Regions from separate parts of the Streptomyces sp. TM32 genome, predicted to be linked through region 1. Evidence: riboswitches for the same ligand, from Rfam matches in the RefSeq annotation. Region 1 holds a riboswitch; each other region holds the start of a gene.

The links. A riboswitch is a leader RNA that binds a small molecule or an ion and turns the genes downstream of it on or off. The one in region 1 is predicted to bind cyclic di-AMP.
Positions count from the first base shown of each region.
Region 2: linked by a shared signal. The riboswitch ahead of EST92_RS17605 (C40 family peptidase) and the one ahead of EST92_RS18125 (transglycosylase family protein) in region 1 are both predicted to bind cyclic di-AMP.
Region 3: linked by a shared signal. The riboswitch ahead of EST92_RS14015 (M23 family metallopeptidase) and the one ahead of EST92_RS18125 (transglycosylase family protein) in region 1 are both predicted to bind cyclic di-AMP.

Region 1 covers NZ_SDIG01000077.1:4,785-15,323, reverse strand. The annotation lists gene EST92_RS18150 (NAD(P)/FAD-dependent oxidoreductase) at 1-1,145, opposite strand, end outside; gene EST92_RS18145 (Ppx/GppA phosphatase family protein) at 1,597-2,541, opposite strand; gene EST92_RS18140 (DUF501 domain-containing protein) at 2,538-3,116, opposite strand; gene EST92_RS18135 (septum formation initiator family protein) at 3,213-3,665, opposite strand; gene eno (phosphopyruvate hydratase) at 3,824-5,110, opposite strand; gene EST92_RS18125 (transglycosylase family protein) at 5,449-6,114, opposite strand; cyclic di-AMP (ydaO/yuaA leader) riboswitch at 6,122-6,330, opposite strand; gene EST92_RS18120 (transglycosylase family protein) at 6,541-7,557, opposite strand; gene EST92_RS18115 (cytochrome P450) at 7,862-9,163, opposite strand; gene EST92_RS18110 (LysR family transcriptional regulator) at 9,330-10,205, opposite strand; gene EST92_RS18105 (MFS transporter) at 10,345-10,539, shown strand, end outside.
Region 2 covers NZ_SDIG01000073.1:5,213-15,751, forward strand. The annotation lists gene EST92_RS17600 (hypothetical protein) at 1-317, shown strand, start outside; gene EST92_RS17605 (C40 family peptidase) at 533-1,669, opposite strand; cyclic di-AMP (ydaO/yuaA leader) riboswitch at 1,677-1,861, opposite strand; gene pcrA (DNA helicase PcrA) at 2,147-4,588, shown strand; gene EST92_RS17615 (M23 family metallopeptidase) at 4,625-6,529, opposite strand; gene EST92_RS17620 (alpha/beta fold hydrolase) at 6,807-7,754, opposite strand; gene EST92_RS17625 (cobalamin B12-binding domain-containing protein) at 8,130-8,588, shown strand; gene EST92_RS17630 (DUF5691 domain-containing protein) at 8,648-10,399, opposite strand; gene EST92_RS17635 (SWIM zinc finger family protein) at 10,494-10,539, opposite strand, start outside.
Region 3 covers NZ_SDIG01000048.1:23,456-33,994, reverse strand. The annotation lists gene EST92_RS14020 (GntR family transcriptional regulator) at 293-982, opposite strand; gene EST92_RS14015 (M23 family metallopeptidase) at 1,269-2,048, opposite strand; cyclic di-AMP (ydaO/yuaA leader) riboswitch at 2,061-2,217, opposite strand; gene EST92_RS14010 (pitrilysin family protein) at 2,426-3,808, opposite strand; gene EST92_RS14005 (pitrilysin family protein) at 3,847-5,187, opposite strand; gene EST92_RS14000 (DNA topoisomerase IV subunit A) at 5,476-7,923, shown strand; gene EST92_RS13995 (CobW family GTP-binding protein) at 7,987-9,090, opposite strand; gene EST92_RS13990 (citrate synthase/methylcitrate synthase) at 9,202-10,359, opposite strand; gene EST92_RS13985 (citrate synthase family protein) at 10,473-10,539, shown strand, end outside.

The sequences.
Region 1 (10,539 bases):
TTCATCTTGCCCATGACGATCATCGCGACGCCCTTGTGCAGGCCCAGACCGGCGACCGCACCCTTGTTGGCGTGGCTGTACTCCTTCTGCGGGAAGCCCCGCATGCCGGAGAGCACGTTGTCGCCGAGGACCTTGGCCTGCCGCAGCGCGTGCTGCGCGTTCGGCGGGCACCAGGCGTTCTCGTTGCCGTTCTTGCGGCCGACCAGGTCCGGGACCTGGGCGTTGTCGCCGGCGGCCCAGATGTAGTCGGTGCCCTGCACCTGGAGGGTGGCGGCGGTGTCGACGTGGCCGCGCGGGCCGAGCGGCAGACCGAAGCGGGACAGCGCCGGGTTCGGCTTGACGCCCGCGGTCCACACGATGGTGTTGGAGTCGACCTCGAGGCCGTTGTTGAGCTTCACATGGCCGTCGACGCAGGAGTCCATGCCGGTCTTGAGGTAGACCTCGACACCGCGGCTCTCCAGGTGCTCCTTGCCGTACGCACCGAGCTTGGGACCGACCTCGGGGAGGATCTTGTCGGCGACGTCGACCAGCAGGAAGCGCATGTCCTCGCGCTTCACGTTGTTGTAGTACTTGGCGGCGTCGCGGGCCATGTCCTCGACCTCGCCGACGGTCTCCGCACCCGCGAAGCCACCGCCGACGAAGACGAAGGTCAGCGCCTTGCGGCGAACCTCTTCATCGGTCGTGGAGTCGGCCTTGTCCAGCTGCTCCAGCACGTGGTTGCGCAGGCCGATGGCCTCTTCCACGCCCTTCATACCGATGCCGCTCTCGGCCAGGCCGGGGATCGGGAAGGTGCGGGAGACGGCTCCCATCGCGATGACCAGGTAGTCGAAGGGCAGCTCGTACGCCTCGCCGACCAGCGGGGCGACCGTGGCGACCTTGCGGTCCTGATCGATGGTGGTGACCCGGCCGGTGAGGACCTCCGCCTTGGGGAGCACGCGTCGTAGCGGCACCACGACGTGGCGGGGGGAGATGCTGCCGGCAGCAGCTTCGGGGAGGAAGGGCTGGTACGTCATGTACGAGCGCGGGTCGACGACCGTGACGGTCGCCTCGCCGTACCGCATCTGCTTGAGGATGCGGCGTGCCGCGTACAGGCCTACGTACCCACCGCCTACAACGAGGATCCTGGGACGCTCCGTGGTGCTCATGCAATCGAGTATCCACCCCCACATGGGGGGTCGCTCGTGAGCCCCTTCACAAGCATCCGGGGGGCGTCTGCTACACTCCGCCGGCTTCGTGATCGACGCCATAGTTCAAGAGGGAACCACCTTGCCATGGCGGGCGTTGGAGACCCCTGTTGATCAGGGATTGTGGGCCGTCGGACGACTGGACCACAGCCCGGGGGCACGCACCGCCAACTCCCCGGCCGCCGCGCATTCTCCGGGTCGAGAAGGCCCAGGACCTTCGAATAAGGGCCGGACGATCAGATTCTTCGTCCAAGGAGCGGTTTTTTCATGTGAAGGATTTCACGAACTTTCTCCGCGGACCTGCCCTCGGGGCCTTCCGGAGGCCCGAAAACGCGCTCAGACGGGCATCACACCCGCTCAAAGGGCTGCTCGGCAGAGGCCGTTGCCGACCTCTGCCGCACCCCGCGCCCGGCTAGTCGGCGATGCTCCAGGCGATGCCGTCCAGGATGTCGTGCTCGCTGACGACGACCTCCCCGGCGCCCGTCCGCTCCATGATCGACAGCAGCACGAGCGCGCCCGCGGCGATCACATCGACCCGGCCCGGGTGCATGACCGGAATGGCCGCGCGCTCGGCATGGGTGGAGGACAGCAGCCGGCCGGTGATCTCGCGGACCTGCGCCAGGGAGAGCCGGGAGTGGTGAATGGCCTCGGAGTCGTACTGCTTCAGGCCCAGCGCGATCGCGGCGACCGTGGTCACGGAGCCGGCCAGGCCCACGAGGGTGGCGGCCTCGCGCAGCGGGACGGTCTCCTCGGCGCGGTCCAGTGCCGCGGCGACATCCGCCTTTATGGCGGCGATCTGCCCGTCGGTCGGCGGGTCGCTGATCGCGCCCTCGTGCACCAGGTGCCGCTCGGTCATCCGTACGCAGCCGACGTCCAACGAGCGGGCGGCGCGGACGGCGCCGTCGCCGAGGACGAACTCGGTCGAGCCGCCGCCGATGTCGACCACGAGGAAAGGCTGAGCCAAGTCCGTCCGCCCGCTGAGCTCCTTGGTGGCGCCGGTATAGGAGAACTCCGCCTCCTGGTCGCCCGTGATCACCTCGGGCTCCACGCCCAGGATGCCGACCACACCGCTCACGAAGTCCTCGCGGTTCTCGGCGTCCCGGGAGGCCGAGGTCGCCACGAAGCGGACCTCCTCGGCGCCCAGTCCCTTGATCACCGCGGCGTACTCCCGGCAGGCCGCGAAGGTGCGCTCCAGCGCCTCGGGCGCCAGCCGTCCGGTGCGGTCCACGCCCTGGCCCAGCCGGACGATCTGCATCCGGCGGTCGAGGTCCTTCAGCTCGCCGGTCGCGGGGTCGGCGTCCGCGACCAGCAGCCGGATGGAGTTCGTACCGCAGTCGATGGCGGCGACCCGCTTCACGTGGCGTCTCCTTCGGGAGCGTCCTGGGCTTCGGGGGTGTTCCGGTCGTCGGAGGTGTCCTGGCAGGTGGTCACGCACGGCCCCTTCCGCCACCACTCCGGGAGCATCGCGAGGGCCTCGTCACCGAGCGGGTTGACACCCGGCCCGGCGGCCAGCGAGTGGCCGACGAGGACGTGCAGGCACTTGACCCGATCGGGCATCCCGCCGGCGCTCGGGAAGCCCTGGAGCACCTCGATCGCGTCCCGCCGCCGGATGTAGTCCTCGTGGGCCGCCCGGTAGGCGGCGGCCAGTTCCGGGTCGGTGGCCAGCCGCTCGGACATCTCCTTCATCACGCCGTTGGCCTCCAGCGTGCCGATCGCGGAGGCCGCGCGCGGGCAGGTGAGGTAGTAGAGCGTGGGGAAGGGCGTGCCGTCCTCCAGGCGCGGCGCCGTCTCGACGACATCCGGCTGGCCGCAGGGGCAGCGGTGCGCGATGGCGCGCAGCCCGCGGGGCGGGCGGCCGAGCTGCTGCTTGAAGGCGGCGATGTCCGCGGCGGTGGGCTCGGTGGGCTCGGTCTGGGGCGGGGGGGTGTCCATGTGCGCTTTCGGTGAGGTGAGTGGTGAGCAGGGGCGGGCGGGCCGTCCTGCGTCCGACAGTACGGGCCGGCGCCCGCCGGCGGTACGGGCCCGGCCCTACCGCTTGTCGGCCGAGTCGACGGCGTCCCAGAGATTCTCGTACCAGGGGGGCTGTGCGGCCTGCGGCCCCTTCGGTGCGGAGCCGGTGCCGGAGCCGTCCTGGACGAGGTATCCGGTCTCGCCCGGCATGACGTAGTGAAGGTGCCGGCGGGCCTGCTGGCGCACGTACTCCGGGTCCTGCCAGCGGGCCTTCCGCTCGCGCAGCCGCTCCAGGGCGGCGCCGGCGTCCTGGGCCTTGCGGCGCTGCTCGGCGATGTCGGAGCGCTGGGAGACGTACTGCCTTATCGGATAGGCGAGGGCGACGACCAGCGAGCACATCACCAGGGCCAGCAGGGCGGCGCGGCCGGTGAGGCGGTTGCGGCGGGGCGGGCGGGCGCGGTAGACGCGGGCGGCGGCCTGCTCGCCGAGCGCCTTGAGTCGGGTCGCGGTCGAGAACCGGTCCGCGGGCACGTCGTCTCCCCTTCACTGACGGACGCCTGACTGCTGAAGCAGACGCGTCCCCGGCAACGGTACGGGACCGTTGCCGGGGACGTACGGGGTGCTGGGCGGTTGTCTCGCCCGATCAGCCCTTGCCGCCCCGGTCGGCCGGGGCGGCGGGCCGCCGTGGGTCAGCTGCCGTGACGGAACCGCGGGAAGGCGGAGCGGCCGGCGTAGACGGCGGCGTCGTCGAGGATCTCCTCGATGCGCAGCAGCTGGTTGTACTTGGCGACGCGCTCGGAGCGGGCCGGGGCGCCGGTCTTGATCTGGCCGCAGTTGGTGGCGACGGCGAGGTCGGCGATGGTGACGTCCTCGGTCTCACCGGAGCGGTGCGACATCATGCACTTGAAGCCGTTGCGCTGGGCCAGCTCGACGGCGTCCAGGGTCTCGGTCAGCGAGCCGATCTGGTTGACCTTCACCAGCAGCGCGTTGGCGGAGCCCTCCTCGATGCCGCGGGCGAGGCGCTCGGGGTTGGTGACGAACAGGTCGTCGCCGACGAGCTGCACCTTGGCGCCGAGCTTGTCGGTGATGACCTTCCAGCCGGCCCAGTCGTCCTCGAACAGCGGGTCCTCGATGGAGACCAGCGGGTAGGCCGCCACCAGCTCCTCGTAGTACTCGGTCATCTCGGCGGCCGAGCGGTCCTTGCCCTCGAACTGGTACTTGCCGTCCTTGTAGAACTCGGAGGCGGCGACGTCCAGCGCGAGCGCGATGTCCTGGCCGGGGGCGTAACCGGCCTGCTTGATGGCCTCCAGGATGAGGTCGAGGGCCTCACGGTTGGAGCCCAGGTTCGGGGCGAAGCCACCCTCGTCACCGAGACCGGTGGACAGGCCGCGCTCCTTCAGGACCTTCTTGAGGGTGTGGTAGACCTCGGCGCCCCAGCGCAGCGCCTCGGAGAAGGACTCGGCGCCGATCGGGGCGATCATGAACTCCTGGATGTCCACGTTGGAGTCGGCGTGCGAGCCGCCGTTCAGGATGTTCATCATCGGGACGGGCAGGACGTGCGCGTTCGGGCCGCCCAGGTAGCGGAACAGCGGGAGGTCGCTGGCCTCGGAGGCGGCGTGCGCGACGGCGAGGGAGACGCCGAGGATGGCGTTGGCGCCGAGCGAGCCCTTGTTGTCGGTGGCGTCCAGGTCGAACATCGCCTGGTCGATCAGCCGCTGCTCGGTCGCGTCGTAGCCGACGAGCTCCGGGCCGATCTGCTCGATGACGGCCAGGACGGCCTTCTCCACGCCCTTGCCGAGGTAACGGTTCGGGTCGCCGTCACGAAGCTCGATGGCCTCGAAGGCACCGGTGGAGGCGCCGGACGGCACGGCGGCACGGCCGGTGCTGCCGTCGTCGAGGCCGACCTCGACCTCGACCGTGGGATTACCTCGCGAGTCGAGAATTTCGCGGGCTACGACGACGTCGATCGACGGCACGTTGTCTCCTTCGTGGGTGTCTGGCGTTCTGCTGCATGAGCCTAACGGCCCCGGGCGCGTCCGCCTGCCCTTGGCCCGCTCCGTGGGACGGAATTGCGGAATGAAGAGCCCAAAGGCCCAGTTCACAGGACCTTTGGGCCCTTGTTCGCCAACCGGGACAAGGTGTGGATCGCGGCCGGTCACCGGCGTGCGGTCGCAGCGGATCTCACCCGGGCGCGACCCCGGGTGTGAGAAACCCCGCCGCGGCGCGCTGGGGGAACGGCGCGCCGGGCGGGGCTGTCTCACGGAGGAAGCGGGCCCGCCGCTCGGGCCTGCCGGAGTTCCGGTGAGGAGGTGGCTCAGACGTTGAGCTTCTGGCCCGGAAGGATCAGGTTCGGGTTGCCGCCGATGACCGACTTGTTGGCCTCGTAGACCGACTTCCAGCTGGTGCCGTGCGCCTTGGCGATCTTGGCGAGGGTGTCGCCCGCCTTCACGGTGTAGTTGCCGTGGCCCATGGACTTGCGCTCGGTGGAGCGCGAGGCGCGCTTCTCGGGGGCGGCCGGGGCCTTCTTGGCCTCGGTCTTGGTGTCCTGCTGCGGGGCGGACTTGGTCTGCGCCGAGGAGCCGGAGGTGTCGACGTTCGCGGCGGGGCCGCCGGCGGTCAGGTTGCCGGCACCGGCGCAGGTCCAGGCGCCCGGCCCCTGGATGGCGAGGAGCTTCTCGGCGGCGGCGATCTGCTGGCTCTTGGAGGCCAGGTCGGCGCGCGGCGCGTACTTGGTACCGCCGGCGGCGGCCCAGCTGGAGTTGGTGAACTGCAGGCCACCGTAGTAGCCGTTACCGGTGTTGATCGACCAGTTGCCGCCGGACTCGCACTGGGCGACCTTGTCCCAGGTGCTGACGGAGGCGGCGGAGGCGGAGGTGGCGCCCATCAGCGGGACGGCCACGGCAGCACCGGCGATACCGGCGAGGGTGGCGACGCGGACGGCCTTGGAGGGACGACTGTGCTTGCCTTTGTTGATCAGCATGGTTCGTTCGTTTCCTCACCGACGCCTACGAGGTGAGCTGTCGGGTTCGGGCTGTGAGTGGCCCGGCCGTATGCGCTTCCGCATCTGGCTTCACCCCAAGCCGGTCGCCCGCTTTCACGGGCGGGGCCGGCACCTACCTTGGTTCCCCCGCTCCTGCCTACGGCGCTTGCGCGTCAACTGCCCCCGATCACCGGCAGGATTCGGCGTGTGACCGGAGGGCCCGCTTTGGCGAGCGGTCCTGACGTTAAGCAGCAACCCCCTTGGTGTTCAAACCCCACCATCTGAACCAAGTTGCCCGATTCCGATCACGAGTGGGGCACATCTCCGCAGGTGGGGGCAGGTGCGGCGAGGGTGGACGGTTCCGGGCCCCCTGAGGTCAACGAGACCCTTGTCTCACTTTCACCAAAGGGGGCGAAAGGGGATGAACTAGCCCGCGTTCTGCCCGAGATCGAGCACCTGGCCGGGCTGGATCAGGTCCGCGTCGGAGCCGATCACGCCCTCGTTGCGGTCGTAGAGCGCGGTCCAGCCGCCGGGCAGCCGGTGGGCCGTGGCGATGGCTGACAGGCTGTCACCCGGCCGCACGGTGTAGTCGCCGTCGGCCGCCGGGCCCGTACGGTGCGCGTCGCCGCCGCGCGAGGCATGCCGGCCGCCGGCGCCCCGGCCGCCGCCCTCGTCGCCCTGCCGGCCCTGACCGCTGCTCTGACCGGCTTCGTCGTCCGCACCGCCGCGGTGCCTGCCCGGTGCGGGCCGCTCCTGCGGCGTGCCGGAGGTGTCCGGGCGGCTGCCGCCGTCGGACGGGTCGGCGGACGGCGAGGGGTCCTCGTCCCGGTTGCCGGACGCGGGGTCCTCGTGCCGGCCGCCGGACGGCGCGCCGTCGGACCGGTCGGACGTGCCGGGCCGGTGGTCGGCGCGGCCGGGGTCCGGCGCGTCGGACGAGGGCGTCGACCCGGTCGACTCGTCGGACGACCGGCCACCCGGGTCGTCGCCCGGCTCGTCCTGCGTGCCCGTGGCGTCCGAGCCGTCGTGCATGCCGGAGGATCCGGGCTGGTCCCAAGGGTCCGGGGAGTCGGACCCGTCGGACGGGTCGGGCTCCGGGGTGCTGGTGCTGCCGGGGTTGACCTCCGGCGCACGGCCGTCCCGGGTCAGCCCGGCGCTCTGTGCGCAGCTGCTCCAGACGTCCGGGCCCCGGTGGTCGAGGATCGACTCGGCCACCGCGATCTGCTGGGCGCGGCTGGCGAGGTCGGGGCGCGAGGCATAGGCCGAGCCGCCGTAGTTGTCCCACATCTCCTGGGTCAGCTGGAGGCCGCCGTAGTAGCCGTTGTCCGAGGCCGCGCTCCACACCCCGGCGCTCTCGCACTGGGCGACCTTGTCCCAGGTCGTGGTGTCGGCGGCGTGGGCGCCGCTCGCGCCGAGCAGCGGCAGGGCGATGCCGGCGCCGGTCACTCCCGCCGTGACAAAGATGGCCGGTGCCTGACGGGGGCGACGGTGTCGGCCGGTCCCGGAACGCATGCGGATGCCTTTCGCGCGGTGGAGTTGTCGGACGAGTGGTCCGACGGGCTTCCGGCCGGGGCGGGCAGGGCAGCACCGTTACACCGGTTGACCGCGCCCCCGCTTCGGCCGATCGAATGAAGCCTGTCGATCGTCGATCGAAAGGTAGCCGGGGTCACGAGTAGTCACAAGCCGGTGTAGCGCAGATCACGCAATGGTCACGCGGCTGACGCGCTGTCAAATATGCCCTTGCCGCTGGTCAGGAGCGCTCGGCGGTGAACTCCACCGGCAGCGACCGCAGTCCGCGCATGATGAGCCCGCCGCGCCAGCGCAGGTCGTCGGGTTCGGCGGCGAGCCGGAGGTCCGGAAGCCGGGTCAACAGCGTGGCGAGGGCGGTCTGTCCTTCGAGCCGGGCGAGCGGCGCGCCCAGGCAGTAGTGGATGCCGTGCCCGTAGCCCAGATGCTGGTTGTCCCGCCGGGTCAGGTCGAGGACGTCCGGCTCGTCGAAGCGCTCCGGGTCGCGGTCGGCGGCGGCCAGCACCACCAGGACCGGGTCGCCCGCGGCGATCCGCTGCCCGCCCAGCGTCAGCTCCTCGGTCGCGAACCGCCAGGTCGCCAGCTCCACGGGGCCGTCGTAGCGCAGCAGTTCCTCGAGGGCGGTGCCGAGCAGGTCCAGGTCGCCCGCCTCGATCGACTTCTGCAGCAGCTCGCGCTGGGCGGGGTGGCGCAGCAGCGCGTAGATGCCGTTGCCGATGAGGTTGACGGTGGTCTCGAAGCCGGCGAAGAGCAGGATGAAGGCCATCGCGGCGACCTCGTTCTCGGTGAGGTGCTCGCCGTGGTCGGAGGCGCGGATCAGCGCGGAGATCAGGTCCTCGTCGGGCTCGGCGGTGGCCCCGAGGGTCTCGCGCTTGCGGTGGATCAACTCGGCGAGATAGCCGCGCATCTTCTTCACGGAACGGGCGACGCCACCGCGCGGTCCCTTGCCGTGCCGGATCATCATGCCCGCCCAGTCGCGGAAGTCGTCCTGGTCCTCGCGCGGGACGCCCAGCAGATCGCAGATCGCGTAGATGGGCAGCGGGAACGCGAACTCGTGGATCAGATCGGCCGCACCGCGCCCGGCGCCGCCCGGTTTGGCGATCATGGCGTCGATCAGCCGGTCGGTCAGCTCCTGGACCCGCGGCGCGAAGGCGGCGACCCGGCGCGGGGTGAACGCCTTGGAGACCAGCCGGCGCAGCCGGGTGTGGTCCGGGGGGTCGATGTTGAGCAGGTGCGTCATCAGGTTGGCGCTGCGCTCCCCCGGGATGCCGATCTTGCCCTTGCCGTGCGCGGACTCGCTGTGGTGGACCGGGTTCTTGGACAGCCGGCCGTCGGCCAGCGCCTGCCGCGCCTCGGTGTAGCGGGTCACCAGCCAGGCCTCGACGCCGCTGGGCAGTCGGGTCCGGTGCACCGGCGCATGCTCCCGCAGCCAGGCGTACGCCGGGTACGGATCGGCGGCGAACTCCCAGGTGAACAGCTCGGGGACGGACTCGGGGAGGGGCTGGGCAGCAGCCTCGGCGGCGATCTCGGCGGACGCTGCGGCCGGGCAGCCGGCCGGGGCGTCGGCGGCGGTGACCTGCCGCGGGCCGGGCCGGTGGGACTGGTGGGACTGGTGGGGCACCTTCCGACCGTAACCGGTGCGCGCGGCACCGCGCGCCCGCGCACCGGTCCGGACCCCGCAGGCCCGTCCCCTACTCCGGGTCCACCCCGAGCGCCGACAGGAACGCCAGCGCCGCCGGCGACGGTCCCTGGGCGCTCCACACCACCCGCTCGGTCCGCTCGGGCGCCGGCCGCACCCGTACGGCGCGCAGGCCGGGCAGCCCGGAGGCGGTGGGCTCGGGGACCATGCCGATGCCCAGACCGGCGCGCACCAACTGCGCCAGGAACTCGACCGAGGTCACCTCGAACGCCACCTCCGAGTCGAGGCCCGCCGCACGGAACGCGTCGTCGCGCTGCCGGCGGGCCGCCGATCCCGCCATGTAGTCCACGAAGTTCTCCCGCGCCACCCGCGCCAGCGTGGTCCACTCCCGCCCGGCCAGCGGATGATCCGGCGGCACCACCGCGACCAGCTCGCTGCGTGCCAGCTCCTTCTCCCGTACGCCGGTGGTCCGCGCGGTGGGCACCATCCCGATGAAGGCGACGTCCAGCGCACCGTCGCGCACGCTCTCCACGAGCGGTTCGGTCATGTCCATCAGCAGGCTGATCTGCACCTGCGGATACCGGGTGTGGAAATCGCCCAGCTCACGGGCGAGATCGACGGCCCCGACGGTGGAGATCGCCCCCACCGCCAGCCGGCCGCGCACCTCACCCGTGGCCGCCGCGACCTCGGCGCGGGCCCGCTCGGCCGCCTGGAGCGCCTGCCGGGCGACCGGGACGAAGGCCTCACCCGCGGCGGTCAGCCGGACGCTGCGGCTGGTCCGCTCGAAGAGCCGGGCGCCGAGCTCCTTCTCCAGCCGGGCGATCTGATGGCTGAGCGCGGACTGCACCACATGGCAGCGCTCGGCGGCGCGGGTGAACCCGCCGGTCTCTGCCACCGCCACCACATAACGCATCTGTTGCAGCTCCACACCATCGACCCTAGGCCACACCCATCTCATTTCGAGATGTTTCCGATGAAAACGATGTGTTGGACTCATTGATGTGCGTCGCCCAGGGTGGGGAGTGTCCGCCGCCACCGTGGCCGCGGGCGCACAGGGGAGGTCGGTCGTGAAGACCACGCACATGAAGGAGCCGGTCACCGGGGATACCTCGGCGACGGGACCGGGACTGGGGCGCGGCACGCTGCTGCTGATGTCGGTCGCCACCGGTCTGTCCGTCGCCGGCAACTACTTCGCGCAGCCGCTGCTGGACGTCATCGGCCGCGATCTGCACCTGTCCGCGGCCGTCGCCGCGCTGGTGGTG
Region 2 (10,539 bases), on a different contig from region 1:
TCATCGGCATCGCCGCCCTGCTCGGCGGCTTCCTGACCCAGATGAAGGCGATGGGCGCGGGCACCGCCCGCTTCGTGCCGGCCATGCTGCACGGCGCGCTGACGATGCTGGTCACCGGCGTCGCGCTGGTCGGCCTCAACCAGGCCGAGGGCCACCACGTCAACACCATCAAGATCGGCATCAAGATGGCCGTGCTGGTGGTGATCCTGGCGCTGGTCTACGTCAAGCGGGACGAGGAGACGGTCGCCAAGCCGCTCTTCGGCGCGGTCGGGGCGCTGACCGTGGCCAACATCTTCATCGCGGTGCTCTGGACCTGAGCGGCGCAAGCGGACCACCGCCCCCAAGGGTGCAAGCGGACCACCGCCCCAAGGGCGCAAGCGGACCACCGCCCCAAGGGCGCCGGCGGGCCCCCGCCCCGAAACAGCACACCGCGCGGTCCTCGCACTCCGGATCCGGAGGCGATGGCCGCGCGGTGGCGTGTGGGGGGTGGCCGTGGGGGGTGGTTCGGTGGGGGAGCATCGGGCGCCGGGCCTCAGCCCGGGCGGACGCTCCCGTAGATCGGCATGTAGTAGATCGACTCCTCCCGGACGCTGGCGCCCGGGTGCGGGGCGTGGATCATCTTGCCGCCGCCTATGTACATCCCGACGTGGCTGATGTCGTCGAAGAAGAAGACCAGGTCACCGGGTTGCAGATCCTTGGTGGCCACCCGCTGGCCGACCTTGACCTGGTCCCAGGTGGTCCGCGGCAGCGTGACGCCGGCCGCCTTCCACGCCGCCTGCGTCAGCCCCGAGCAGTCGTAGGAGCTGGGTCCGGTGGCGCCCCAGACGTACGGCTTGCCGATCTGGGCGCGGGCGAACGCGAGCGCCTTCTCGGCCTTGGTGGAGGACGAGTCGCCGGTCGAGCTGCCACCGGTCTGGCCGCCCGTCGAACCACCACCCGTCTGCTGCCGCTGGCGCTCGCGCTCCTGCTGCCTGCGCGCCTCTTCCTCGGCCTTGCGCTTGGCGGCCGCCTCCTTCTGGCGCTCCAGCTCGGCCAGCCGCGCCTTCTCCTGGGCGGTCAGCCGGGACAGCAGCTGACGGGCCTCGGACAGCTTGTCCTGGACGGAGCGCTTGGACTCCTTGAGGGAGGCCTGGGACTTCTGCAGACGCTCCAGGCTGTCGGTCGCCGAGGCCCGCTGGCGCGCCGCGGCGGCCGCCTGCTCCTGGTAGTCGGTGACGGCCTGCTTCTCCCGGCTGGTCAGCCGCTCCATGAGATGGCTGCGGTCGAAGAACTGCTGCGGGTCCTTGGCGAGCATCAGCTGCGCCGTCGGGTTCATCCCGCCGGTGCGGTACTGCGCCGAGGCGAACATGCCCAGCTGGTGCCGGGAGCGGTTCATCTGCTCGGCGCGCTTGGCGGCGGCATCGAGCAGGCCGTCGACGGTGTGGCGCTGTGCGTCGGCGCGCTCCTTGGCCCCGTTGTACTTCTCGGTGGCCAGCTCGGCCTGGTGGTAGAGGTCGTCGACCTTCTTCTTGACCTCTTCGATGGTGGGCTTGGGCGCTCGGGGAGCCGCGTCGGCGGACTGCGAGAGCAGGGTGACCGACGCGAGGGCTGCGGTGGTGAGCCCGGCAGCCGTGCGGCGGCCTCCGGGCGAGGCGAGGACGCTGGTGCGCGGCTTGCGATGGGACGCCAAGGCCGGCAACTCCTTCCGTGGACCGCCTACCGGGTTAGCTGTCGGGTTCGGGCGGTGTCGATGACGGAAGGCTTGCCCTACGGTCCTGACGTCCGCCTGAGGCGGCCGTACGGACCGATTCACCCCGGTGGTGCTGGTGGGTCCCCGGCTCCGGGTGCCGTGGGGCAGGGCCGGACTCGGCGCGGCGGCTCGTGCGGACGCTGTCGTACGCGGGGAGGCGGGCCGCCTGAGCGAGGACGTTAGCCAACTCGTGTGGCTCCTGTGAAGGCTGATGTTCGATATGCCCGAAACCTTTTTGTGACCTGAACGCGATCCGGGGGTTGTTGTGGCAGATGTCGGATTCGGGTAGACGAGGCGCCGGCCCGGCCGCCCCGGACCCGGCACGCTGATCTGCGCACCGCCGTCGAGCCCCGAATTCCGCCGACAATCGGCACTCCGCGGCGGGCTGTCAGTGCGGCGGCCTAGACTCGGTGGGCGATGAGCAGCCTCTTTGACGACAGCTTCCTGGCGGACCTCGGCCACAAGGGCGAGGAGCCCCCGCCGCCTCCCGAGGACGAGCACGAGCCGGCCCCCGAGGAGATCCCCGACGACCTCTTCGGCGGGAAATACGACGCGCCCGGCCCCCGGGAGACGTACTACCGCGACGGCGCCGCCCGCCCCGCCGTCGATCCCGCCACGCTGCTCGAAGGGCTCAACGACGAGCAGAAGGCCGCCGTGGTGCACACCGGCGGCCCGCTGCTGATCGTCGCCGGCGCCGGCTCCGGCAAGACCCGGGTGCTCACCCACCGCATCGCTCATCTGCTGGCCGAGCGCCATGTCCACCCCGGCCAGATCCTCGCGATCACCTTCACCAACAAGGCCGCGGGCGAGATGAAGGAGCGCGTCGAGGAGCTCGTCGGCCCCCGGGCGAACGCCATGTGGGTCTCCACCTTCCACAGCGCCTGCGTCCGCATCCTGCGCCGCGAGTCCAAGAAGCTGGGCTTCACCTCGTCCTTCTCGATCTACGACGCCGCCGACTCCAAGCGCCTGATGGCCCTGGTCTGCCGTGATCTTGATCTGGACCCCAAGCGCTACCCGCCCAAGTCCTTCAGCGCGAAGATCTCCAACCTCAAGAACGAGCTCATCGACGAGGAGACCTTCGCCGGGACGGCATCCGATGGTTTCGAGAAGACGCTGGCCGAGGCGTACGCGATGTACCAGGCGCGGCTGCGCGAGGCCAACGCCCTGGACTTCGACGACATCATCATGACGACGGTCCATCTGCTCCAGGCCTTCCCCGACGTCGCCGACCACTACCGCCGCCGCTTCCGCCACGTCCTCGTCGACGAGTACCAGGACACCAACCACGCCCAGTACACCCTCGTCCGCGAGCTGGTCGGCCCCGCCGAATCCGCGGCCGAGCTGTGCGTCGTCGGTGACGCCGACCAGTCGATCTACGCCTTCCGCGGCGCCACCATCCGCAACATCCTCCAGTTCGAGGAGGACTACCCCGACGCGACCACGATCCTGCTGGAGCAGAACTACCGCTCCTCGCAGACGATCCTGTCCGCCGCCAACGCCGTCATCGAGCGCAACGAGAACCGCCGCCCCAAGAACCTCTGGACGGACGCCGGCAGCGGCCCCGGGATCACCGGCTACGTCGCCGACACCGAGCACGACGAGGCGCAGTTCGTCGCCGACGAGATCGACCGCCTGACGGACGCCGGGGACGCCAGGGCCGGCGATGTCGCCGTCTTCTACCGCACCAACGCCCAGTCCCGGGTCTTCGAGGAGATCTTCATCCGGGTCGGGCTGCCCTACAAGGTCGTCGGCGGAGTGCGCTTCTACGAGCGCAAGGAGGTCCGCGACGTCCTCGCCTATCTCCGGGTGCTCGCCAACCCCGAGGACACCGTCCCGCTGCGCCGTATCCTGAACGTCCCCAAGCGCGGCATCGGCGACCGTGCCGAGGCGATGATCGACGCCCTCTCGCTCCGCGAGAAGATCACCTTCCCGCAGGCCCTGCGCCGGGTCGACGAGGCGTACGGCATGGCGGCCCGCTCCGCCAACGCCGTCAAGCGCTTCAACGTCCTCATGGAGGAGCTGCGCACCATCGTCGAGTCCGGCGCCGGCCCGGCCACCGTCCTGGAAGCGGTCCTGGAGCGCACGGGCTATCTCGCCGAGCTCCAGGCCTCCACCGATCCGCAGGACGAGACCCGGATCGAGAACCTCCAGGAACTCGCCGCAGTGGCCCTGGAATTCGAGCAGGACCGCGGGGAAGACAACCCCGGCACCCTCGCCGACTTCCTGGAGCAGGTCGCACTGGTCGCCGACTCCGACCAGATCCCGGACGAGGACGAGGAGGGCAGCGGCGTCATCACCCTCATGACGCTGCACACCGCCAAGGGCCTGGAATTCCCGGTGGTCTTCCTGACCGGCATGGAGGACGGCGTCTTTCCGCACATGCGCGCGCTGGGCCAGACCAAGGAGCTGGAGGAGGAGCGCCGGCTGGCCTACGTCGGCATCACCCGCGCCCGCGAGCGCCTCTATGTCACCCGCTCGACGATGCGCAGCGCCTGGGGCCAGCCCTCGTACAACCCGCCCTCCCGGTTCCTGGAGGAGATCCCGGGCGAGTACGTCGAGTGGAAGCGCACCGGCCAGGCGACACCGTCCGCGTCGATGGGCGCGCTGTCGGGCGGCGGCCTCGGCTCCGGCCTGTCGTCGTCGCGCAACAAGGGGCCGAGCGGCTTCGCCACCCGCCGCACGAAGGACCGCCCGGTGGTCGCGCTGGCCATCGGCGACCGCGTCACCCACGACAGCTTCGGGCTCGGCACGGTCGTGGGCGTCAAGGGCAGCGGCGACAACGCCGAGGCGACCATCGACTTCGGCGGCGAGAAGCCCAAGCGGCTGCTGCTGCGGTACGCGCCGGTGGAGAAGCTGTAGGGGCAGAAGCGGTAACGGAGGCCGTACGGGGGGCGGTCAGTTCGGGTCGAGGCCGTGGCTGCGCAGCCACGGCTGCGGGTCGACCGCCGCCCCGCCGCCCGGGCGCACCTCGAAGTGCAGATGCGGTCCGGTGGAGTTGCCGGAGTTGCCCGAATAGGCAATCCGGTCACCGGCCTTGACCTGTCCGGAGCGGATCTTGGTGCTGCTCAGATGGCAGTACCACGTCTCGGTGCCGTCGGGCGCCGTCACGATCGCCATGTTGCCGTAGGCGGAGTTCCACTGGGTGCGGATGGTGCCGTCGGTGGCGGACATGACCGGGGTGCCGTAACTGACCGGGAAGTCGATTCCGGTGTGCACGGACATCCAGTTGACGCCGGCCTGGCCGAAGGTGGCGCTCAGCCCGTGCTGGGTCACCGGCAGCACGAACTTGGGGCGCATGGCCTCCTTGCGGGCCGCCGCCTCCGCCTTGCGCTTGCGGTCCAGCGCCTGGCGTTCCTTGAGGTCGATCCGCTCCTGGGTACGGCTGGCCCGGTCGCGGAAGTCGTCCGCGCTGGCGCTGAGTCCGGCGAGCTGGGTGTCGAGCTTGCTGTTGGCCGCGGCCGGTTTGACGGCCCCCGCGTCGGGCGCGGCCTGCGTGGTCGCCTCCGCCTTGTCGTCCCCGCCGAAGTGGGCGACGGACGCGGCGGCCACGGCGCAGACGCCCAAGGCGGCGACCGACGGGACGGCGACGGTCAGCAGCGCCGACCGTTTCGCCGGGCGCCGCCGGCCCCGGCCGCGGACGGCCTTCCCGGCGTCCGGCTGGGCGGCCCGGCGGCCGGCGGGGGCGTCGGCCGCGACCGGGATCGGCATGGCCTGCGTCATGGCGTCCGCGACGGCGGCGGCGTCGCTCAGGTCGCCGTGCTCCTCGGCGTCACCGGGGCCGGCGGGGGAGTTGCCGTCCGCGCCGTGCCGTGCGGTGTCGTAGCCGTCGGACTCGTACGGGCTGCTGCCGTGCCGGTCGCTCCCGGCGGGTGTGGTCTGGAAGGACGCGGTGTCGAAGGGGGCGGTCTCGTCCCACGCGATGCCGTCCCAGTGGGCGGTCTCGGCCGCGGGCGGGCCGGCCTGCGGCGGGATCCCGGCGATCAGTCCCTGGTCGGTGGTCGACCAGATCGCCGTGGTCTCGTAGCTCGCGGTCTCCTGAAGCGCGGTCTCCTGGAGCGCGGTGGCCTGCCGGCCGAGGGCGTCGAAGCCGCCGGTGCTCTCGAAGGTCTCGGCCGTCTCGTAGGCGCCGGTGGCGTAACTGCCACTGTCGTAACTGCTGGTCGCGTAACCGCCGGTGTCGCAGCCGCCGGTGGCAACACCTCCGGTGGAAAAGCTTCCGGTGTCGAACCCGCCGTACCCGTAAGAGGTGGCTTCGTACGCGGTCGTCCCGTATCCGGCGGCTTCGAACCCGGATGTGTCGTACGCGGACGAGGGGGAGTACCCGGTGGTGTCGTGCGCCGGCTGCTCGTAGCCGGTGTGCGCGTACGGGTCGTAGCCCCCGGCGGCCGACTGCGGGTCGGCGACGGCGTAGGCGCCGGTGTCGTAGCCACCGGTGTCCCACTGCATCGTGGGGTACGCGCCGGTGCCGTAGGCATCGCCGGGCTGGCCGCCATCGGCCGGAGCGGCCCCGCCGTCATACGCGCCGGTGTGGAAGGTGCCCGTGCCGTACGCACTCATCCCGTACACCCCCGCGCCGTATGCACCGGTGTCGTACATCCCGGTGTCATAGGTGCCGGTGTCGTACATGCCGGTTTCGTACGAGCCGGGGAGCGAGCCGAAGAGCGGGTCGCCGTCGCCGTATTGGGCGGTGCCGGCCGAGGACTGCTGCCCGTAGGAGTCGTAGGCCGGATAGTGCGCATACGAGGCGTCGGAAGCAGAGCCGGTCGGAGGCTGAGCCTCCGATGGGTGACGGTCGTTCACCAACTTCTCTTTCGCCTCGGCAGCAGGAGAATTAGCGGCGACTGTACCCGGCGGTTTGCGATGGCGACAATCTTCAACTGGTTTTGCGTTCGGCCAGACCGGGCATTTGGCCGCCTTTCGGCGGTCCCATGCGCCCTCTTGGCGCCTCGTTCGAGGTTTGTTCGGCAACACGTCAAGATCGTGTCGCCCGTGGAGCGTCACTGATGCGTCGCACGAGGCGCGAGCGGGCCGCGAGCAGGTCGTTGGTGGCCGTCGGTGCCGTGGGTACGGCCTCGGGTCAGGCCACCGAAATGGCGTCCGCCGCCCCTTTTGCCTCCTCCGCCGAGGTCAGCGCCGCGCGTATGCCGGCGGCGACGGTGCCGTTGACCGGCAGGGCGAGGTGTCCGACACCGGCGACATGCACATTCTCGGCGATCACATCCGGGTGATCGATTCTGGCCGTCGTGGCCGGAATCATCACTTGGTCCGCCTCACTCCAGAAGGCCACGAATCGGGTGCGGCAATTCGGTGCCGGAAGCGACAACTCCGCGATCACCTCGGAATCGGGCCGCATCTGCCGGACGATCGGGTGCGCCGACATCAGGGGCGCGATACGGGTGCCGGAGTGCGGAGTGCCGAGCGTGATCACCGTACGGACACGGGCATCGCCGCCGAGCCGCTGGACGTAATAGCGGGCGATGAGCCCGCCGAGGCTGTGGCCCACGATGTCCACCCGGCGATGACCGGTCCGCGCGCACACGTCCGCCACATGACGGCCGAGCAACTCGGCGGCCTTACGGAGATCGCAGGTCAGCGGGGAGTAGTTGAGCGCCTCGACATGGCACCAGCCGTGCCGTTGCAGCGAGCGGCGCAGCAGGACGAAGACGGAACGGTTGTCGATGAAGCCGTGGAGCAGGAGGACCGGCGGATGCGCACGGCCCTCGGTCGGCAGCAGCGTGGGCGCAGCGACGGCGGGCTGCGGGACCTTCGGTGTCAGCCGCCCGTCCGTCGGACGCCCGTCGGGAGGTTCGGCGGACGGGGGCGGTGCGGGGCACGGCACGGGGCGTTCCTGGGAGATACCGGTCGGATAGAGCAGTACATGGGCGGCGAGCACCGCCAGGTCGACGACCGTGCTGCGGAGCAGAAGGGGAGAGGTGCGGGTGGGGAGCCGGCGCGCGCACTGGAGCGGTGCGGCGAGCAGGCGCGCGAGCAGAAGGGGTGCGGAGAGAAAGGGCAGGGCCTGCATGCCGACCTCCCGAACGGCACGCGGGAGGCGACCGTGACCCCCGTATGCCCTCGTGGGAAGCCATGCGCAGCGGCGGCGGGCCCGCGGCGCGGCCCGCCCTGATGCGCGCCCGGCGGCGCGGTGGTTCGACTGCGGCTCCCCGTGCGCCCGGCCCACGTGCGCTCCGCCACAAGTCCCTGGCGTGACGACACGTGGAACGCGGCGCATAGCGAACGTGTCCCAGGTGTGATTTCCCCCTCCCCGGATGTCACGAAACGGCTGGGTACGGGATGCTGGCGATAACGTTCGTTCACGCTCGTGGCCGCCGGATCGCGGTCGCGCGATCGATTGTCGGCTCGGCGGCACCACAGTGCCGTGCATGGCTTGGAGGCAGTGATGAGTGTGGCTCGGCAGGACGGGGCGCAAGCGGGGAGCCAGGGCGCGGCGGGCAGGTCGGGGCCGATCCGTGTGGTGGTGGCCAAGCCGGGTCTGGACGGGCACGACCGGGGTGCCAAGGTCATCGCGCGGGCGCTGCGGGACGCCGGCATGGAGGTGATCTACACCGGGCTGCACCAGACCCCGGAGCAGATCGTCGACACCGCGATCCAGGAGGACGCCGACGCGATCGGGCTGTCCATCCTCTCCGGCGCCCACAACACCCTCTTCGCGAAGGTCATCGCCCTCCTGGAGGAACGCGACGCGGCGGACATCAAGGTCTTCGGCGGTGGCATCATCCCCGAGGCCGACATCCCGCCGCTCAAGGCACAGGGCGTCGCGGAGATCTTCACGCCGGGCGCGACGACCGCCTCGATCGTGGAGTGGGTCCAGGCGAACGTCCGCTCGCTGGCGGTCTGAGCCGGCGCCGGGCACGTCCACCACGCGGGCACCCCCTGGGGCGGCCGGGGCGCGGCGGGTCACGGCGTCCTCCGGGCGGATTCACCGGCCGGCACGGGGGCGGCGGGCGGCGGCGTGAGTTCGGCACGCATCGTGGCGCGCAGGCGCAGGGTGCCGACCAGCCGTTGGAAGGCCTCGGACCAGTAGCCGCAGGAGCCCGGTGAGGCGCCCTCCGGCTCGTCCGTGACCGCGGTGAGCATGTCGAGACGGTCCGCGGCCGCCGGGTCCAGACAGCGCTCGGCCAGACCCATCACCCCGCTGAAGCTCCAGGGGTAGCTGCCCGCGTCCCGGGCGATGTCCAGCGCGTCCACGACGGCGCGGCCCAGCGGCTCCGCCCAGGGGACCGCGCACACCCCGAGCATCCGGAACGCGTCCGACAAGCCGTGCGCCGCGATGAACTCCGCGACCCACCGGGCCCGTTCGTCCCCGGGCAGCACGGCCAGCAGCTTCGTCAGGTCCCGCGACGAGCCGGCCGGTGAGACCTCGGCGGCCTGGGGCGGTGCGCCCGGCGCGCCGAGCAGCGCCCGCGCCCAGTCGGCGTTCTGCTGGCGCACCGCGGCCCGGCACCAGGCGTCGTGCAGCTCCGTCCGCCAGTCGTCCGCCACCGGCAGCGCGACGATCGCCGCCGGCGCCCGGTCCGCGAAGCGCTCGCGCCAGCTGTCCAGCGGCGTCGCCTCCACCAACTGGCCCAGCCACCAGGACCGTTCGCCCCTCCCGGAGGGCGGCTTGGGTGCCACGCCGTCCCGTTGCATCGCCGCGTCGCACTCGTGCGGCGCCTCCACCGCGATCCTCGTGGTGCCCGACGTACGGTCCGGGCCGATGCAGGTGTGCGCACGCTCGGCCATACGGGCCGCGAACGCGGAGCCGGGGAGGGTGGAGAGGAACTCGGCGGCCGTGGCGCGGACATTGCGGCTGCGGTCGGACAGTGCCCGTTCGAGGAAGGGCTCATCCGCCGCCGAGAGGTCCACGCGCAGCGAGTCGAGGAACATCAGGCGGTCCTCGGCCCGTTCCGTGGACCAGGTCGTGGCCAGCAGCGCCAGGCCGGCCGGCGGGTCGTGCCGGCGCAGCGCGGTCAACAGGGCGACCCGCTCCGCGAACAGGCCCTCCTCCCACTGCTGCCGTACGCCCTCGGGGTCGTCACCGAGGGGGAGCCCGGCCGGGCCGCCGGTCCCGCGGAGCGCGAACTTCCACTCGTCGTTGAGCCGCGCCAGCCACAGGGCGCGCGGCCCCGCCAGCGCCAGCGCGGCGGCCCGCAGATCCGTACGGGCCCGGGCGGCGTCGAGCAGCTCCGGAAGCAGTGCCTCCGGGGCGCGGTAGCCGTATCCGTCGGCGGCGGCCAGCCACTGCGGGAGCAGTTCGGTGAGGTCGGGGGCCGTCCCGCGGCGGCTGCTGCCTCCGGCGCCGCCGCGGTCGGCGAGCAGCAGGGAGAGCCGGCGGCGGGCCGCGGGCGGCAGCGGGGGCCGCGGATCGGCCGGGGCCGGGGCGGGCCGCTCGCCGGCCGGCGCGGGGCGCTGCTCGGCGCGCCGGCGCACCGTGCTCACCGCGGCCGCGTCCAGGAGTGCGGCCGCGCTGCCCTGACCGGACCGCATCGCCACCGGCGGGGTCCGCCGCTCGGTCCCGAGGAGCGCGGCACTCACGAGGGCGGACCAGTCGGCCGGGGCGACCGGGCCGGAGGAGGCGGCGGGGGGTGTGGAGGCGCTGCTCGGGCTGCTCGTGACGTGTGTGGTGGGCGTGATGTTCGTGGGGGGCATGATGTTCGTGGTGCTCGTCATGCTCGTCGTGCCCTTCTTCCGGTCTTCCAGGCATCGGTGATGGACGGCTTGCGCGGAGGGCGGGGAGCCGCGGCGGGCGGAGCCGGGGGCCGGGTCACAGGGACACCGGAGTGGGATCCCAGACAGTCAGCGGCAGAAAG
Region 3 (10,539 bases), on a different contig from region 1:
GCAACGGTGTGCGCGGTCGCCGCGCGCGCATGACCGCGTGGGTGCACCGGAATTCCCCGGCCGCCCGGAAATCCGGGAGGGGCGAGAAATAGTGCGCACCCTCAGGCATGGCATTCCGGTGCCGTAAAGCGCGCACCATTCGCCATCCGCGGCGCCGAATAATGGGCATCCGAATACCGACGGAATACGCGCCGGAGAGGGAAGCTCACTTCGCCGCACCGAAACCCGTTCCATACGTCCCACACTTCCCGACTTCTTCGCGTGTGGGACTTCTTTGTATACGGGACGGTTGTTAAGGGCGGACGCGCACCGTGTTGACGGGCGGTTTCGGATCCCTCACCCCGGTCTTGAGCGGGCGCCGCAGCCGGTACACCGGAAGCGAGCGCTCGACATGGGCCGCCATCAGGGCACGCGCCCGCTCCGCGTCCCCCCGGGCCACCGCGTCCAGCACGGCGCCGTGTTCGTCCCACGACTCGCCGGCCCGGGCCGGCGGCTCCACCGCGTACATCCACTCGATCTTGCGCCGCAGCTGGGTCAGCAGCGCCGTCAGGCTGGGGCTGCCGACCGCCTGGGCCAACGTCTCGTGGAACCAGTCGTCCAGTTGCTGCAGGTCCGCCGGATTGCCGTGACGGGCCCGCTCGCGGCCGAGGCGTACCAGACCACGGAGCACCTTGAGGTGGGCGGGACTGCGGCGGGCGGCCGCGCGGGCGGCGCCCAGCGGCTCCAACAGGGCGCGGACGTCCAGGAGATCGGCGGCCTCCTGTTCGGTCGGCTCGGCGACACAGGCCCCCGCGTGGTGGCGGGTGGTGACGAAGCCCTCGGACTGCAGGGTCCGCAGCGCCTCACGGATGGGCACTCTGGAAACGCCGTAACGGGCCGCGAGGATCTCCTCGATCAGCCGGCTCCCCGGTGCCAGCGCACCGGAGACAATGTCGTCGCGAATCGCTGTGCACACCGCATGCGCGGAAATATGGCCTCGCATCTTCCGAGCCTCCGCCGTAATCCCCTGGAAACGCCGCCGGTCGGCGGCTTTTCCGTGACTCTATTCGACCGGAGGGGATTTTCCGACGGGCACCGAATATTCATGGATATTTTTGGCCGGAAGTCGCGGGCGAGCCGGCCTCGCCTCCGGTGCACTCCCGCGCCCGGCAGCCGCGCCTCCGACATACCGCGCCGCACGCGCCGAAGCCCCGGTCGCAGGACCGGGGCTTCGGGAGGACGCGGTGCGAGGCACTCCCTCCCTGGCGGCGGGGCCGGCGAGCGGGAGGTCAGACGTTGACGCCGTGCGCGCGCAGGTAGGAGATCGGGTCGATGTCCGAGCCGTAGTCGGGGCCGGTACGGGCCTCGAAGTGCAGATGCGGGCCGGTGACGTTGCCGGTGGCACCCGAGAGGGCGATCTGCTGACCGCGGGTGACCTTCTGGCCGACCGAGACGGCGAACGAGGACAGGTGACCGTACTGGGTGTACGTACCGTCGTTCATCTTGATCACGACGTTGTTGCCGTACGAGCCGCCCCAGCCCGCCTCGACGACGGTGCCCGCACCGACGGCATGGACGCTGGTGCCGGAGGCGGCGTGGAAGTCGATGCCGGTGTGGCTGCCCGAGGACCACAGACTGCTCGACGCCTTGTACCCGGTGGAGACGTAGGAGTCGGCGACCGGCGCGACAAAGGTGTTCAGACGCTTGCGCTCGGCGTCGCGGGCGGCGCGCACCTTGGCCTTGTGGACGGCCTCGGCGCGCCGCTTGGCCTCGTCGGCCTGCTTCTTCGCCAGGGCTTCGGCCTTCGCCTGCGCGGCGGCGGACTCCGCGGCGGCGCGCTGCGCGTCGGCCTGGGCCGCGACGTGGCCGGCGACCTCGTCACCCAGCACGACGGCCCGCTGCAGGCCGGTGTCATGGGCGGGTGCCGCGTCCGTGGCAGCCAGCGCCGGCGAGGCCACGGAGGCGACCACACCACCGGCCGCAAGGGTGGCTATGCCGGCGACCTTGCGGGGCGTCCGGGCAGGGCGGTCGGCGCGGCGGTGTTTCCCGGTGGCACGGATGAACGCCATGTACGGGCTTGTCCTTTCCCTCCTTCTCGCCTACCGGGTTAGCTGACGGGTTCGGAGCAGGAAGGTCTCCTACGGGCTCCTCGGGAGAGGAGTCCGATTCACCCCAAGGGACGTGTGGGTCCCCGGCTCCCCTGGCTCGCGCCGTACGGGGACTCGGCGATGACTGCCCGGTGCCACTGTTGTGGCGGACTTGTGACGAACAGCCGGACCGACGCTAAACGGGGCCACTTTCCCTGGGCAAACAGATGCCGTTTTTTGTGCGGGATGCCACAAGAACCGGCACAACCAGCCGTAAGAAAACGGACATACAGCGGCTCCCGTGGCCAGTGGGTGCCACGGGAGCCGCTTTGTCGATATATGACCTTCCGTCACGCGGACTAGCCGCTGACGACCGTCACCTCGCCGATGCCCAGCCCCTTGACCGGCTCGGCGATCTGCGCCGCGTCACCCACGAGGACCGTCACCAGCCGGTCCACCGGGAAGGCGCTGACCGCCGCCGCGGTCGCCTCGACCGTGCCGGTCTCCGCGAGGCGGGCGTACAACTGCGCCTGGAAGTCGTCCGGGAGTTGCTGCTCCACCTGGTCGGCCAGCGTGCCCGCAACGGCCGCCGCGGTCTCGTACTTCAGCGGCGCGACCCCGACGAGGTTCTGCACGGCGACATCCCGCTCGTCGTCGGTCAGTCCCTCTGCCGCGAGGGTGCGCAGCACCTTCCACAGGTCTTCGAGCGCCGGGACGGTGGAGGCGGTGTCCACCGAGCCGCTGATGGCGAGCAGCGCGGCACCCGTGGCGCCCTCGGGGGACGTGGGGGCGGTGGAACGGAGCACCTGACCGAACGCACGCACCCCGTAGGTGTAGCCCTTCTCCTCCCGCAGCACACGGTCCAGACGGGAGGTGAGGGTGCCGCCCAGGCAGTACGTGCCGAGGACCTGCGCGGGCCACACCCGGTCGTGCCGGTCGGAGCCGATCCGGCCGATGAGCAGCTGCGTCTGGACGGCGCCGGGGCGGTCCACGACCACCACGCGGCCGGTGTCGTCGGCGACGATCGGCGCGGCCTTCAGCGGCTCGGCCGTCGAGCCGCTCCAGGCGCCGAGCGTGTCGGCGAGCGCCGCGTCCAGGTCGACGCCGGTGAAGTCACCGACGATGACGGCGGTGGCCGTGGCGGGCCGTACATGGGCGTCGTAGAAGGCGCGGACGGCCGCGGCGTCGATGCGCGCGACGGTCTCCTCGGTGCCCTGGCGCGGGCGCGACATGCGGGCCGTGGCCGGGAACAGCTCCTTGGACAGCGCCATCGCGGCGCGCCTGGCCGGGTTGGCGAGCTCGTGCGGGATCTCGTCGAGGCGGTTGCGGACCAGCCGCTCGACCTCGCTCTCCGGGAACGCGGGGGCGCGCAGCGCGTCGGCGAGCAGGCCGAGCGCGCGGTGCAGCCGGGAGGCCGGCACCTCCAGGGAGACCCGTACACCGGGGTGGTCGGCGTGCGCGTCCAGGGTGGCGCCGCAGCGCTCCAGCTCGGCGGCGAACTCCTCCGCGTCGTGCTTGTCGGTGCCCTCGGACAGCGCCCGCGCCATGATCGTGGCGACGCCGTCCAGGCCCTCGGGTTCGGCGTCCAGCGGGGCGACGAGGTTGATCTCGACGGCGACGACCTGCTGACCGGGGCGGTGGCTGGTCAGGAGGGTGAGGCCGTTGGGCAGTTGGCTGCGGTCGGGCGCCGGGAAGGCCCACGGCTTGGGCGCGCCGCCCCGGGGCTGCGGGTGGAAGTCCATCGTGCTCACAGGGGTGTCGGCGTGGGTGGTGGCGTCGCTCACTGGTCCGCCTGCCCTTCCTCGGTGTCGGCGGCGTCGTTCGACTCGGTCGGCTCGTAGACCAGCACCGCGCGGTTGTCGGGGCGCAGCCGGGCCTTGGCGACCGCCTGCACCTCCTCGGGGGTGATGTCCAGGACGCGCTGGACGGCGCTCAGCGCGAGCTGGGGGTCGCCGAACAACACGGCGAAGCGGCACAGTTCGTCGGCGCGCCCGCTGACCGTGGCGAGCCGGTCCAGCCATTCACGCTCCAGCTGCGCCTGCGCGCGCTCCATCTCCTCCGGGGTCGGCCCCTCGGCGGCGAAGCGGGCCAGCTCCTCGTCGACCGCGCGCTCGATGTCGGGGACCTCCACACCGCCGGACGTCTTCACGTCCAGCCAGCCCAGCGAGGGCGCGCCGACCAGCCGCAGCAGGCCGAAGCCGGCGGCCACCGCGCTGCGGTCGCGGCGCACCAGCCGGTTGTACAGTCGGGAGGACTCGCCGCCGCCCAGTACGGTCAGCGCGAGGTCCGCGGCGTCCGCCTCACGGGTGCCGTCGTGCGGCAGACGGTAGGCGGCCATCAGGGCGCGGGAGGGCACGTCCTCCTCGACGACCTCCCGCAGCTGGCCGCCGATGACGTCGGGCAGCGTGCCGTCGCGCGGCGGCTGCTTGCCGTCGTGCGAGGGGATCGAGCCGAAGTACTTCTCCACCCAGGCCAGGGTCTGCGCGGGGTCGATGTCACCGACGACCGACAGGACGGCGTTGTTGGGTGCGTAATACGTACGGAAGAACGCCCGCGCGTCCTCCAGGGAGGCCGCATCGAGGTCGGCCATCGACCCGATGGGGGTGTGGTGGTACGGGTGGCCCTCCGGGTACGCCATGGCCGTCAGCTTCTCGAAGGCCGTGCCGTAGGGGACGTTGTCGTAGCGCTGGCGGCGTTCGTTCTTGACGACGTCGCGCTGGTTCTCCAGGGACTCGTCGTCCAACGCGGTCAGCAGCGAGCCCATCCGGTCCGCCTCCAGCCAGAGCGCGAGCTCCAGCTCATGGGCGGGCATGGTCTCGAAGTAGTTGGTGCGCTCGAAGCTCGTGGTGCCGTTGAGCGAACCGCCGGCGCCCTGCACCAGCTCGAAGTGGCCGTTGCCCGTCACCTGCGCGGAGCCCTGGAACATCAGGTGCTCGAAGAGGTGAGCCAGGCCCGTACGGCCCTTGACCTCGTGGCGGGAGCCGACGTCGTACCACAGGCAGACCGCTGCAACCGGGGTCAGGTGGTCTTCGGAGAGCACCACGCGCAGCCCGTTGGCCAGCCGGTGCTCGGTCGCTGTCAGGCCGCCGGACCCGGCTTGTTCTGTGGCCGTGTGACCCATGGGCATGTACGTCCCTTCGATCCGCTTGCGAGGAAGTTCTGTCACTGTATGCAAGCGCGTCGGCATCTGGCGAAGTTCCCGGGTGACCGGCCCCGTGCGTGCGCCCCGCGTGACTTCCGCGGGAGCCGAAGGGGGAGTCGCGGTCGGCGTTGTCAGTGCGGCGGTCCACAATGGTCCGCGTCAGACTCAGAGATATGCGCGGGCTGATCCCCCGCCCGGTTGACCCGACGGGTTGACCGATGCTTTCCGACATCGGCAGTAGACGCAGCAGAAGGAGCCGCAGCCGCGATGGCCCGCCGCAGCACGAAGACCCCGCCGCCGGACGACTTCGAGGAGAGGATCCTCGACATCGACGTCGTCGACGAGATGCAGGGTTCCTTCCTCGAGTACGCGTATTCGGTCATCTACTCGCGCGCCCTGCCGGACGCCCGCGACGGTCTCAAGCCCGTGCACCGCCGCATCCTCTACCAGATGAACGAGATGGGTCTGCGGCCCGACCGCGGCTACGTCAAGTGCGCCCGGGTCGTCGGCGAGGTGATGGGTAAGCTCCACCCGCACGGCGACGCGTCCATCTACGACGCGCTGGTGCGCATGGCGCAGCCGTTCTCGATGCGGGTGCCGCTGGTGGACGGCCACGGCAACTTCGGCTCGCTGGGCAATGACGACCCGCCCGCCGCGATGCGGTACACCGAGTGCCGGATGGCGTCCGCGACGTCCTTGATGACGGAGTCCATCGACGAGGACACCGTCGACTTCGCACCGAACTACGACGGCCAGGAGCAGGAGCCGGTCGCCCTCCCGGCGGCGTATCCGAACCTCCTCGTCAACGGCGCGTCCGGCATCGCCGTCGGTATGGCGACGAACATGCCGCCGCACAATCTGGGCGAGGTCATCGCCGCGGCCCGCCATCTGATCAAGCATCCGAACGCCGATCTCGACACCCTGATGCGGTTCGTGCCGGGGCCCGATCTGCCGACGGGCGGCCGGATCGTAGGGCTCGACGGCGTACGGGACGCGTACGAGAAGGGCCGCGGCACCTTCAAGATCCGCGCGACGGCCACGGTCGAGACCGTCACCGCCCGCCGGAAGGGGCTGGTGGTCACCGAACTGCCCTTCACGGTCGGCCCCGAGAAGGTCATCTCCAAGATCAAGGACCTGGTCGGCTCGAAGAAGCTGCAGGGCATCGCCGACGTCAAGGACCTCACCGACCGCGAGCACGGCCTGCGGCTGGTGATCGAGGTCAAGAACGGCTTCAACCCCGAGGCCGTCCTGGAGCAGCTCTACAAGCTCACGCCGATGGAGGAGTCCTTCGGTATCAACAACGTCGCGCTGGTGGACGGCCAGCCGCTGACGCTGGGCCTCAAGGAGCTGCTGGAGGTCTATGTCGACCACCGCTTCAACGTGGTGCGCCGGCGCAGCGAGTTCCGGCGCAGCAAGCGGCGCGACCGTCTTCACCTGGTCGAGGGCCTGCTGACGGCCCTGGTGGACATCGACGAGGTCATCCGCCTCATCCGCTCCAGCGAGAACAGCGCGCAGGCCAAGGAGCGGCTGATCGAGCGCTTCTCGCTGAGCGACGTCCAGACGCAGTACATCCTCGACACCCCGCTGCGCCGGCTGACCAAGTTCGACCGTATCGAGCTGGAGTCGGAGCGTGACCGGCTGCAGGAGGAGATCGAGAGGCTGACGCGAATCCTGGAGTCGGACACGGAGCTGCGCAAGCTGGTCTCCGGCGAGCTGGCCGCGGTGGCGAAGAAGTACGGCACGGACCGGCGGACGGTCCTGCTGGAGTCGACGGGCACTTCGGTCGGTGCGGTGCCGTTGGAGGTGTCCGACGACCCGTGCCGGGTGCTGCTGTCCTCGACGGGCCTGCTGGCCCGGACGGTCACCGGCGAGGTGCCCTTCGACGCCGACGCCCGGCGCGCCAAGCACGACGTGATCGTCTCCACGGTGCCGGCGACGACCCGTGGCGAGGTGGGCGCGGTGACGTCCCTGGGCCGGCTGCTGCGGATCGCGGTGATCGATCTGCCGCAGCTCCCGGAGACGGCGTCCTCACCCGGTCTCTCCGGCGGTGCCCAGCTCTCGGAGTTCCTGACGCTGGAGGACGGCGAGCAGCTGATCTGTCTGACCACGCTGGACGAGTCCTCGCCGGGCCTGGCGCTCGGCACGGCGCAGGGCGTGGTCAAGCGGGTGGTGCCCGACTACCCCTCCCACAAGGAGGAGTTGGAGGTCATCACCCTCAAGGACGGCGACCGCATCGTGGGGGCGGCCGAGCTGCGCACCGGTGAGGAGGACCTGGTCTTCATCACCAACGAGGCGCAGCTGCTGCGCTATCCGGCCGCGCAGGTGCGGCCGCAGGGCCGGCCCGCGGGCGGTATGACGGGCATCAAGCTGGCCGAGGACGCGAAGGTGATCTCGTTCGCCGCGGTCGATCCGGCCTCCGACGCCATGGTGTTCACGGTCGCCGGCTCGCACGGCACGCTCGACGACTCGGTGGCGACGGCCAAGCTCACCCCGTTCGACCAGTATCCGCGCAAGGGACGGGCGACCGGCGGGGTGCGCTGTCAGCGGTTCCTGAAGGGCGAGGACTGTCTGACCCTGGCGTGGGCCGGGCCGGCTCCGGTGCGGGCCGCGGACGCGAAGGGTTCGCCCGTCGAGCTGCCGGAGGTGGATCCGCGGCGGGACGGTTCGGGGGTGCCGCTGACGAAGTCGGTGGCGGCGCTGGCCGGGCCGGTGTAGGCGGCACCGGAAGGACGGACGCAGGGGACGCCGTCGGGCCGGTGGAGGACCGGCCCGACGGCGTCACCAGTCTTCCTCGCGTCCGTCCACGTACCGCAGCACACCCCACATGCTGTGGGCAGCAGCCTCCGGCGGTGTGCTTTCCCGGCAGTTCTCCAGCTCCTTGCGCAGGGCCGGCGCGTCGATGCCGCTGCCGATCATGACGAGCTGGGTGCACCGCTCCTCGCCCTTCGGCCACGGCTCGGGGTAGAAGCGCAGGAAGTCACCGACCGCGTGCAGGGTGAACTTCTGGCGGTTCTCCGGCACGTCGAAGTGGACGAAGCCCTTGATGCGGTAGAGACCGGCCGGGCGGCTGTCGAGGAAGTCCATGAGACGGCGCGGGTGCATCGGCTCGGCGGAGGTGAACTCCACGCTCTGGTAGGCGGCGTGGAGGTGGCCCTCGTGGTGGGCGTGGTCGGGGTGATCGCAGTGACCGTCGCAGTGGTGGGCGGCGGCATCCTCGTGCGCCGCGGCCTCACGCAGCAGGTCCTCGAAGGACAACTGGCGTACGGCCGCGTCGTGGCCCTCCCCCGGTCCGCGGTCGAAGAACAGCTCGGGGTCGACCCGGCCGTACGCCGTGCAGATCACGGGCCGGCCGGGCGCGAGGTCGGCGAGCGTACCGATGAGAGCCTGTCGTTCGGCGTCGCCGATGCGGTCGGCCTTGTTGAGCACCACGATGTCGGCGATGCCCACATGCCGGTCCAGTTCGGGGTGACGGGCCCTGGTGTCGTCGAATTCGGCGGCGTCGACCACCTCGATCAGCCCGCCGTAGACGATCCGGTCGTTGTCGCTGGCGAGGATCATCCGGATGAGTTCCTGGGGCTCGGCCAGTCCGCTGGCCTCGATGACGATCACATCGATACGGGCGGCGGGGCGGGCGAGCCGTTCCAGGTAGGTGTCCAGTTCGCTGGTGTCGACCGCGCAGCACAGACAACCGTTGCCGAGCGAGACCATCGAGTCCACCTGTCCGGCGACGGTCATGGCGTCGATCTCGATGCTGCCGAAGTCATTGACGATCGCGCCGATACGGGTGCCGTCGCCGGTGCCGAGCAGGTGGTTGAGGAGGGTGGTCTTGCCTGATCCGAGGAAGCCCGCGAGCACGACGACCGGGATCTGTTGCGTGGCCAAGGGGGCGCCTCCATGGTGCGGGTGGCGGGCCGCGCGGACCGGCGGCGGACGAGCTGTCGATCGTAACGGACCGCCGGCGGCACGGGCCCGGCTCGGCCGCGGCACCGCCCGCTAGCGGGGCTCGGCGGTGGGCAGCGGCTGCGGCGGGGGCGGGCCCACGTACCGGGCAGCCGGACGAATGATCTTCGAGTCCTCGGCCTGCTCCAAAATGTTGGCGCTCCAGCCGACCACGCGGGCGGCGCAGAAGGTGGGTGTGAACATCTCCCGCGGCAGCCCGCACAGCTCCATGACGACGCCCGCGTACAGCTCCACGTTGGTGTGCAGCTCACGGCCGGGCTTGAGCTCGGCCAGCAGCGCTTCGACCCTCGCCTCCACCTGGACGGCGAAGTCCACCAGCGGGCCACCGAACTGCTCGGCGACACCTCGCAGCATCCTTGAGCGCGGGTCTTCCGTGCGGTACACGGAGTGGCCGAACCCCATGATCCGGTCGCCCCGCAGGACACTGTCGCGGATCCAGGAGTCGATGCGGTCGGGGGTACCGATGGCGTCGAGCATGTCCAGCGCACGGCTGGGCGCACCGCCGTGCAGCGGCCCGGAGAGCGCGCCGACGGCCCCGACGAGGCAGGCCACAAGGTCGGCGCCGGTCGAGGCGATGACACGTGCGGTGAAGGTCGAGGCGTTGAATCCGTGGTCGATGGTGGAGATCAGATACGCCTCGATCGCCCGGACCCGGTCCGGCTCCGGCTCCTCGCCCGTGAGCATGTAGAGGTAGTTGGCTGCGTGCCCGAGGTCCGCACGCGGCTCAACCGGCTGCAGCCCCTGACCGAGCCGGTGCAGCGCGGTGATCAGCGTCGGCACTGCGGCACACGCGGCAAGAGCATCGACGCGGCGGCGGCCGGCGTCGATGTCGTACAGCGGCCGGAAGCCGGCCGTTGCGCCGAGCAGCGAGAGCGCGGTACGCAGCCCGGAGAGCGCGCCGGCACGGGCGAGGGCGGGCAGCGCATCGCGTACGGCCGCGGGCAGCGCGCGCAGCGCGGCGGTCTCGTCCCTGAAGGTGGCCAGCTGCGCCGTGGAGGGCAGCTGGCCGTGGAACATCAGGTACCACACGTCCTCGAAACTGCGGGCTGCAGCCAGCTCGACGGCGGAGTACTGGCGGTAGTGGTAAAAGCCCTCGGCGCCTCGGACATCGCCCAGTCGGGTCTCGGTGACGATGACGCCCGCAAGCCCGCGGGGTGCGTCGATCGGTGCGTTCACCTCGGCGATCGGCATGGCTGGTCTCCTCAGTCTTCCTCCACCCAAATATTGATCCGACTGTCCATCCTTGACTCAATACTTGTCAATATTGATTCCATCAATGTGGATGTCCCGGCTACGGTGATCCCATGGCAGATCAGGAAGCGGCGCAGGGCAGGGGCGGACAGCGACTGAGCACCCGGGAGACGGCCGAGC